One region of the Paenibacillus sp. RU5M genome, then DNA from elsewhere that is predicted to be linked to it. Evidence: riboswitches for the same ligand, from Rfam matches in the RefSeq annotation. Region 1 holds a riboswitch; each other region holds the start of a gene.
The links. Region 1 has a riboswitch for thiamine pyrophosphate ahead of CRO25_RS10765 (ABC transporter ATP-binding protein). Riboswitches for the same ligand answer to the same signal wherever they lie in the genome.

Region 1 (2,204 bases):
GCAGTTCACGCTGCTCCGGATCACCCTGGCGCAGGCCATCGTAGGTGCTTACTACAATCGGGAAAAATGCGATCAGGAACACCACCGCGACTTTACTCCACAAGGTGTAGCCAAACCATAGGATGAAGACGGGGGACAAGGCAATCAGCGGGATCGTCTGACTGATCACGATGAAGGGATATAACGCTTTTTCAATCGACCGATTCATATACATACCCGTTGCAAGTGCAATTCCGGCACCAATGGACAAGCCAAAACCAACGACAACTTCCATCAAGGTAGCGGGCAGATGTGTAGCCAACAAGAGGCGGCGATGTTCATACAGCGAAATGGCAATCGCCGTCGGGGCTGGAATGATGAAGGAAGGCACCCACCCCATACGCACAATCCACTCCCAGATGACAAGCAGCAAGATCATGAGCAAAAGAAACAGACCATAACGGGCAAGCCAACCTCTTATGCTATGCTTCATGCTATCTCTCAAGTTACCGTCTTGCATGCAATTGTTCCTCCAGTTGTCGTCTCATCTGAACGAGAGCCGGTTCGTAGATCATGTCCGAATGTCTTGGACGTGGCAAAGGTACCGACAGATCCTGCAGCTGTTGACCTTGGCCCACCGGAGTTAACAGGATAATCCGATCACTGAGCAGCAGGGCTTCTTCAATGTCATGTGTGATGAACAACACGGTTTTGCCCAGGCCTTCCCATAGCTCCAGCAGCCAGCGATGCATATCCCGTTTGGTCAGGGCATCGAGTGCGCCGAATGGTTCATCCAGAAGCATAAGTTGGCCACCTGTCAGCAAAGTACGAAGCAGCGCGACACGCTGGCGCATGCCACCTGAAAGCTCGTCCGGGTAAGCATGCGCGTGGCCGGATAAGCCAAATCTGTCGAGGCCAGCCAGGATATCTGCTCGAATCCTTATCTTATCCTGCCGACCTGCAGCCAGTTCAGAGGGAAGCATGCAATTCCCCATGACGGTTCTCCAGGATAACAGGAGGTCCTTTTGTGGCATGTAGGCCACCTGCCCCAGTCGCTTTCCTTCTTGAACCCAAGGAATGTCAATGGTTCCGTGTGTTGGCTCAAGCAAGCCTGCCAGCAGCTTGAAGAGGGTACTTTTACCGGAGCCGCTGGAACCGATGAGCGAAACGAATTCTCCTTTGGCTACAGTCATCGACACATTGGAGAGCACGGGGGAATCCCTTTTTCCCGGGAAAGCGTAGCTCATGTTGTGAATGGTTATATCGTTATCCATCTCGTTCCGTCCCCCTTGTATTCATAATTCAACTTCAAACCGCGGGATCTTTAATTACACCTTCTGATCTGCTCGCAGAACGCGAAAAAGACCCACCCATTTCCGGAGAAATGAGTGGGTCTGTAAGTTCAATTCACATTAAATTTCATCATCAACATGAAAAAATCCGCTTACTGAGAGGCCGCTCCACTTCCCTCCGCTGGTATGATCCAGATCAGGTTCAAAGGGTCCGAATCGTTCGATTCGTCTCAGCCGCAAGGCTCCCCTAGTGCAATGTTCAAGATATGCAGTTGTGTGTTCAGCATATATCACATGCAAGTGGAATGTAAAGAGGGCGGCTTAAAAGAAGTGTGCGTAATGTGAGTTAGGAAAGTAACTAGGATCTAATCGTTTGAATGTAACAGTGAATCAAGCTCCCCGATCAGACGGGCAATCTGCTCCGGTGTACCAATCGTAATCCGAAGCCAGGTAGGCATACTGAATTCGGCACCGCCGCGGACAGAGATGCCTCTGTTCAACAATTCTTTGGTAATCGGGCCACTATCCTGCAACAGATCAACCATGATGAAATTTGTTTCGGAAGGGATGTAGGGTAAGTTCCACTGATCAAAGGACTGCATTAACGTTTCCCTTCCTTGACGATTGTAGTGCAGGCAGTGAGAAACAAATTCATGATCATCCAGGCTGGCCAAAGCAGCGGCTTGGGATGTGGCTGTCAGACTGATGGGCAGCTTGACCCGGTTAATGCCTTCAATAATGCTTTCATTCCCGATGCCATATCCAATTCGCAGGCCAGCAAGTCCATATATTTTGGAGAAGGTCCGCAAAATAATCAGATTATTATACTGCTCCAGCAGCTTAACCGTATCAGGATAATCTTCACTTTCCGCGAATTCATAATATGCTTCATCCAGGACAACCACGACATGGGAGGGAACATGTTCGAGTAAA
Region 2 (2,204 bases), on a different contig from region 1:
GAGGTGTTGGTCACTCCATGTTTCCCAAAGAGTACAAGCGCTGAGTCCAATAACATTTGTTTCCGCTTATTCATAAGTTCCCCCTGGATGATTTAGGTGGTTCACGTTACGATATCTAATAACCTATTGCAAATCCACTGCAAACATCATATGTTCCTTCCAAATCCCCTTGATTTTAATATTCTGCCGGTCCGTCTCCTGAAAGCCCGCCTTGCGAAGCACTCGAATCGATCCGGCATTGTCAGGCAGCGCACCTGCCTCCACTCGTTTTATACCCGCTTCATTCATAGCAAAATCCAGTGCTAGCTGAAGGGCTTCACTCATATATCCCTTGCCATTCTGCACCTGATCGAGCACATAACCAACAATCCATTTGGTGGTGGAATCCAGTTCAAGCTCGAACAGAGAGATCTCCCCAATAAGCTCATGCGTATGGTTCAGAAAGATCCCGAAAGAGTACCGTTTCCCCTCTTCCCTCGCCTTGTTCCAACCTTCGAGAAGGGCTACTTGGCCCTCCAATGTATAGAATGTATCCGATCGTTCGCTTGCCGATATTTCTTCGAAAATAGCCCGGTTACGGAACTGCAAATCCAGTAGCCCAGCAGCGTCTTCCACGTTCAAAAATCGTAAATAGATGCGTTCTCCACGATTGTCCATCTGTATGTTCATCCTTATCTCTGGTTGTAGTAGATTGCATTCATCAGAAGTACGAGAGTTGCCGTTTATAAGCCATATCCCAGAATAGATATTCAAATTCAACACTTCTTCTGAATATGTCTTCAATGGCCTCCAGTTCCTGCTCGGTTTTATGTTCGCATAATGCATCCAGTGTATCATAGAACCATTTGAATGAGTCGCGGAATTCATCACTTGCATAATTTTCGATCCAAGTCTGATAGAAATTGCCCTCTAATGAATCTCGATATTGTTCTTTTAATCTTGTGGCATAGTCGTAATACGTCCACGCACAAGGGAAAATGACGGCGATGATTTCGGCAACCCCACCTGTTTGTGCAACACTCATCATATTCGACGTATAGGCCTTGTTATAAAGAGAGGGTTTGACAGTATGATTTTCATCCAGCGTAATCCCAAATTCATTCATATAATTTCGATGCAAATCCATTTCTTCGTACAGAATAGCGTGTTGAATAACCGTAAAGTTCGTCATCATTTTTTCATCTGTCGCCTTGACCGCACCCATGGCAAAAATCTTCGCATATTCAATCAGATATGTATAGTCCTGAAGAAGATAAAACTTAAACGCTTCCTGATCCAGTGTGCCTTTCCCCATTTCATGTAAAAAAGGATGGTTGTATCCATCTTCCCATACGTTTCTGGACTTATCTTTTAACGTTCTTGAAAATGACATGATCATTTCTCCTTGTATTAAAATTATAATGTCCCCGCTTCACATCCAGCTATCGCGTTCTGTCATCCAAAATGCAGACCAAAAAGCCCTTGTCCTATTTTCGGCAAGGGCAAAATAACATGAGTACATGTCATTTGCTCCCTACGTCAGTATTAACTAACAGGTTCAAAGGGTCAGGTTTTAACCTTCTCAACTGCGAACAGTCCCCCTGCAAATAGCTCAGGCTTATTACAACATGTGTTTTTCCAAATGTCAATCCATTCCTATTAATCTTCAAGTTCCCCTAAATCTTCTTGCAACTTCTTAAGTCGGGTGCGGATATCCTTAATCATACTTTGCAATTTGTTTAACTCATCTACCCATTTTTGCTCATTAGAGACGTTCGTCGCTGAATTTGAATGATACGCCGGAGACGTCTTTAACTTGTTTAAATCCGATTCGTAACCCCTCCGCTCTTCCTCGGCTTTTGCTAATTCCTCCTCGGTGATGCCAATCTGGTGCTCCAGATAAATAATGTCTGATGAGTTACCGTGAGTTAAGCGCTGTGAATACGTCATCGTTCACCTCATTTCTGATGATCCATTGCTTTTCCAAGGTCATATGGCTGAATATCGATATCCAATTTCATACCCAGAGCCAATTTGGCCAGTTGACTTCCAATAAAAGGCCCCATCGTGAGACCAGACGCTCCAAGCCCGTTGGCTGTGATTAAGCCATTCCAACCAGGAACAGCACCCATTACCGGAAGAAAACCTGGTGTAAACGGACGGAAACCTACTCTTACTTCCTGAAACGTGCTATCGGCTAAACCTGGAGCCAGTTCCAATCCTTT
Region 3 (2,204 bases), on a different contig from region 1:
CGAGCAGTTTTTTGCTAAACATCCAATCCGTGTAGTTCTGCCATACTTCCTGCTTCTGCTCACCCCAGCGCGGTGCGTCATCCTGATATTTTGGACTCAGCCACTTCTGGCTTGCGAGTACAAGATCCTTATCCAGATCCGGTACGGCCTTGATCAGAATGTTAGCAGCGTCTTCGGGATGTTCAATCGCGTATTGATATCCTTCGGAAGTCGCTTTCAAGAACGCTTTAACCAGCTCGGGATCGTTCTGGATCGTCTTTTCATTGGTAACGAGTACAGGTGTGTAGTAGTCCAGTGCTTCGGAATAATCTTTCACATATAACATGTCGATCGGTTCGCCGCGCAGTTCGGCTTCGATACCCGTCCATGCGTAGAAAATCCAGGCAAAGTCGATATCGCGTTTCACAGCGGTAAAGAAGTCTGCATCGCCCATGCTAATATTTTTTACTTTGGATACATCGGCGCCTTCGCCTTCCATAATGGATTGCATCACAGCTTCTTCCACCGGGGAGCCCCAGCCACCATAGGTTTTACCTTCAAAATCTTTGGGAGATTTGATGTTCCGATCCACCGGAGCGGCAAATCCGGACGTGTTATGCTGAATGACTGCAGCGATGGACACGAGCGGTACGCCCTGTGTGCGGGCCTGGGTTACACTCTCCTGATAACTTACGCCAAAAGGCACTTCGTTCGAAGCCACCATCGTATCCGCGCCTCCGGCACCTGGCTGTACAATCTCGACATTTAAGCCTTCGGCTTTGTAAAAACCTTGATCTACGGCCGCATACAGGCCGGTATGATTCGTATTTGGTGTCCAGTCCAGCACCACTTTAATGTCCTTGAGGGCTGCGTTGGCACCTTCATTGCTGTTTTCGGTGTTGCTGCTGCCATTTTCTCCTGAAGGTGCAGCTTCTTTGCCGCCACATGCGGCCACAGCCACGAGTAGTACGCACGAGAGCATTAGGCCCATCATTTTACGCCATCTCATCTTCATTTCTCTCCTTCATGTTGTCCGGCCAGTGGCGCGGGGTACTCCTTGGCTTCATATCCAAGCTTCTTGCATAAATCGACAGATTTATACCAGCTATGATCCGGATGACGTCACTTTTTTTAGCTCTCTGGCTATATAAAAGAACATTAAAAAAGCGCCCCGTTAATCCGGGACGCGTGCAGGCGTTAGAGATGTGGCACTCAGCAAAGAGGCTGGGCCAATTCGATATACTCCGATTCCTACGCTGGCATGATCCAGATCAGGTCTAAGGGTCAGTATCTTGGTGGGATACACTCTCAGCCGGCCTATTCCGACTCCCCTGGGAAACTATGAAGTTACGGGCATTACTAGGTGTAATTATAGGCCAGAGGCCCACGCATGTCCAGTCAGGAACTGGATAGGGGCACGTATGAATGAATCAAAGAGGCCATTATACATGCGTATAACGACCTCTCTAGATGTGTGATTTTCAACAATTATCGTGGCGAATCATATAAGGAAATCTGACTGAGTGCAAAAGCATCGGATTTCGGGTCATAGCCTACCTGTTTCTGAGTGGTTTCCAGATTCAATCGTTTAAACCGATTATTCGAGATCCCATGCAGTATGGTGAAGGGCTCCAGATCTGTAGTTGTAATTGCTTTGAACATCAAATCACACAAGTCAGCCGGACTAATATACGCGCTCATATCCCTTGCCTCCAGCGCGGGTCCATCCGGTTGGAAATCATCATATGCACCTATACGTATTGCTACACTTTGTAAACCTTCGGTATATGCAAAATAGGAAGCGAGCGATTCACCAAAACATTTGCTAACCCCGTACAAATTCCGTGGGCGTGTCGGCATATCCGGATAGACTTGAGCATCAATGGGATACCCCTCAATCGTCTGTGCACTGCTTGCCAGAATGACTCTTCGTACACCCTGGTCTTTAGCTGCACGGAATACATTAAACGTGCCCTTGATATTGATGTCCAACAACGATTCATAGAATCCGGCATGCGGGGAAGGATCTCCCGCCAGATGTACAACCACATCCATGCCTTCGCAAGCGTGCTGACAGGCTTCGGGATCTGTCACATCAAGTGTCATGATCTCATGGCTTGTCCCTTGATACGTATGCAGTCTGTCGATATTCAAATCCGTTAGTCGCAGGTGAAATGCTTCTGACAAGTGTTGGGACAAGTCACGTCCAATTTTTCCGGCTGCGC
Region 4 (2,204 bases), on a different contig from region 1:
AGTTTTCTCATCTGACACAGAATGAAGTCCGGGGCCATCTCGCACGTTGTGGATTAAAAAATGAGCATATCACCCGCCCGCTTAACGCGCTTAGTGGTGGTGAACAAGCCAAGGTTCGTTTATGTAAGCTTCTGATGCGTGAAAGTAACTGGATTTTGTTCGATGAGCCTACAAACCATTTGGATGTAACCGCTAAAGCAGAGCTGAAACGTGCCCTGCAGGAATTCAAGGGTACCGTGCTGCTCGTATCCCATGAACCTGAATTTTATGAAGGTTGGGTAACCAAAACGTGGGATGTTGAAGCTTGGTCCGACAAACAATAGTTTCTACGAAATTCTTTGCACCAGAAACAGCAACTTCGTTAACTACATGACTTCAGCAATGGTGAACAACGTAATTCATGGAAATGTACGGTGACAAAAAAAGGTGTCTATGGTAACATAGGCTACAGCTTCATATGAACACTAGGGGGGCCGCACGATGCGGCTGAGATGGAAGAATGCGATTCCGGACCCTTTGTACCTGATCTGGATCATACCAGCGTAGGGAAGTGGCGCGTTTCAGCTAATGACAAAGAGCTTTATCGTTGACTTTGCGATATTGCCTGCAAGATGAATCATGCAGTTCTATGTATACAGCGTTGCGACTATGGATGGTTTCTATAGTTGTTGTGCGTTATGTATAGAGTAATTGCATGCGACAGTCATTCAGTTGATCCATGAATTTTAAATTCGTGGCCACTCCCCTACGGGAGTGGCTTTTTTGTTGTTGTATATCAGCTTAAATCATGCAAGAGGAGGGCGAATAGGACGGTAATCTTCCACGAACATGTAATAACAAGATCATTCGAACTGCATGTGGTTTCACCAGGTACAGGAGACTTGGGCTCTTTTCTGAATATTGCTAAGGGTATATGGCGGTGGGTCGATTATATCCACATTCGGGAAAAAAAGCTGACCCTTGAAGAACAGATGTATTGGGCGCAAGGTCTAAAAACACAAGGTGTTCCATCTGACCGAATCATTATGAATGGCTCAGATCAGCTGGATCAATATGCTTCAATTGGTGGTGTGCATTGGGGTCAAGCAGTTACTCGCAGCTATGATAAGGATGAGTTGAGGAGAGTCGATCGGCTGCGCGTAGGCATATCGGTTCATTCTCTGGAAGAAGCAAAAGTTGCAGAAGAACAGGGAGCGGATTATCTCTTTTATGGGCATGTCTATGCTTCAAATAGTAAACCGAATTGCGAACCCAGAGGGCTAAGTGCGTTAGCTGAGGTATGCTCTAATGTTTCGATTCCCGTGATCGCGATTGGCGGGATTAGTCATGAGAATATTGCTGCCATTCGAACTGCTGGTGCTAGAGGAGCCGCTGTAATTTCAACGATTTGGACGACCGATAAGCCGGAAGTAGCTGCCGCTTCATTGCGACAGGCGATCACGGATTCAGACAAGTACGCCGGACCAAGGAGATGAAGATCTTGAGAGAGGAAGCAAGAAGTCGAAGCAGGAATCGTTCAGGCTATCATCCAGGAATAGTTTCGGGAAGTAAAGTTGGAGCGGAAGTTGGAGGCAAGCTTCATGCAGAAACCATTATTGTAGGTGGAGGAGTTATCGGATGTGCCATCGCATGTGAACTCGCTACTCGAGGCCATGACGTTCTTCTGGTTGAGCGGGCGCGGATCGCTGGGGGAACTTCCTGTGCAGCCGCAGGCATGCTTGCTGCTGATAGTGAGGAATTCACTCATGCTGTAATGGCAAAGCTTGCAAGGCAGAGCAGAGCTTTGCTTCATGAGCAGAAGGAACGGATCAGTTCGCTTAGCGGAGTGGAAATGGGGCTGCAACAGCATGGATTTATTACTCCTTTTCGTTCATACAGTGAGGTCAGCAGTTACAAGAATGATCGTAGATCGTCTACCTTATCTACAGAACATATTTGGTGGGATCGTATTTCTGTCCAACAGGAAGCTTCATGGTTAAACAGGGATACGTATGGAGCATTTCACAGACCTTCCGAGAGCGAGGTTCTTCCTGTCAACTTAACGCAGGCTTATGTCAGATCGGCTCAAGCCATGGGTGCAAGGGTGATGGAAGGTGTACAGGATGTCCGTTTGCATACTGATGTGAATGGAGTGCAAGGGATCGAGACTTCAATAGGAACGATGACATCGAGAAATGTCATTATTGCTACAGGGTTACATGGTG

Region 2: another riboswitch for thiamine pyrophosphate. It lies ahead of tenA (thiaminase II); the one in region 1 lies ahead of CRO25_RS10765 (ABC transporter ATP-binding protein).
Region 3: another riboswitch for thiamine pyrophosphate. It lies ahead of CRO25_RS17465 (ABC transporter substrate-binding protein); the one in region 1 lies ahead of CRO25_RS10765 (ABC transporter ATP-binding protein).
Region 4: another riboswitch for thiamine pyrophosphate. It lies ahead of CRO25_RS03290 (thiamine phosphate synthase); the one in region 1 lies ahead of CRO25_RS10765 (ABC transporter ATP-binding protein).

What each region holds. Positions count from the first base shown of each region.
Region 1 covers NZ_OBQM01000003.1:7,868-10,071, forward strand. Annotated here, with positions in the region: gene CRO25_RS10760 (ABC transporter permease) at 1-499, opposite strand, end outside; gene CRO25_RS10765 (ABC transporter ATP-binding protein) at 486-1,253, opposite strand; TPP riboswitch at 1,428-1,530, opposite strand; gene hisC (histidinol-phosphate transaminase) at 1,637-2,204, opposite strand, start outside.
Region 2 covers NZ_OBQM01000002.1:32,031-34,234, forward strand. Annotated here, with positions in the region: gene CRO25_RS06010 (TetR/AcrR family transcriptional regulator) at 1-74, opposite strand, end outside; gene CRO25_RS06015 (GNAT family N-acetyltransferase) at 124-657, opposite strand; gene tenA (thiaminase II) at 701-1,372, opposite strand; TPP riboswitch at 1,494-1,592, opposite strand; gene CRO25_RS06025 (hypothetical protein) at 1,639-1,929, opposite strand; gene CRO25_RS06030 (FAD-binding oxidoreductase) at 1,938-2,204, opposite strand, start outside.
Region 3 covers NZ_OBQM01000005.1:305,681-307,884, reverse strand. Annotated here, with positions in the region: gene CRO25_RS17465 (ABC transporter substrate-binding protein) at 1-988, opposite strand, end outside; TPP riboswitch at 1,210-1,322, opposite strand; gene CRO25_RS17460 (NAD(P)-dependent oxidoreductase) at 1,468-2,204, opposite strand, start outside.
Region 4 covers NZ_OBQM01000001.1:686,807-689,010, forward strand. Annotated here, with positions in the region: gene CRO25_RS03285 (ABC-F family ATP-binding cassette domain-containing protein) at 1-323, shown strand, start outside; TPP riboswitch at 457-566, shown strand; gene CRO25_RS03290 (thiamine phosphate synthase) at 858-1,475, shown strand; gene thiO (glycine oxidase ThiO) at 1,481-2,204, shown strand, end outside.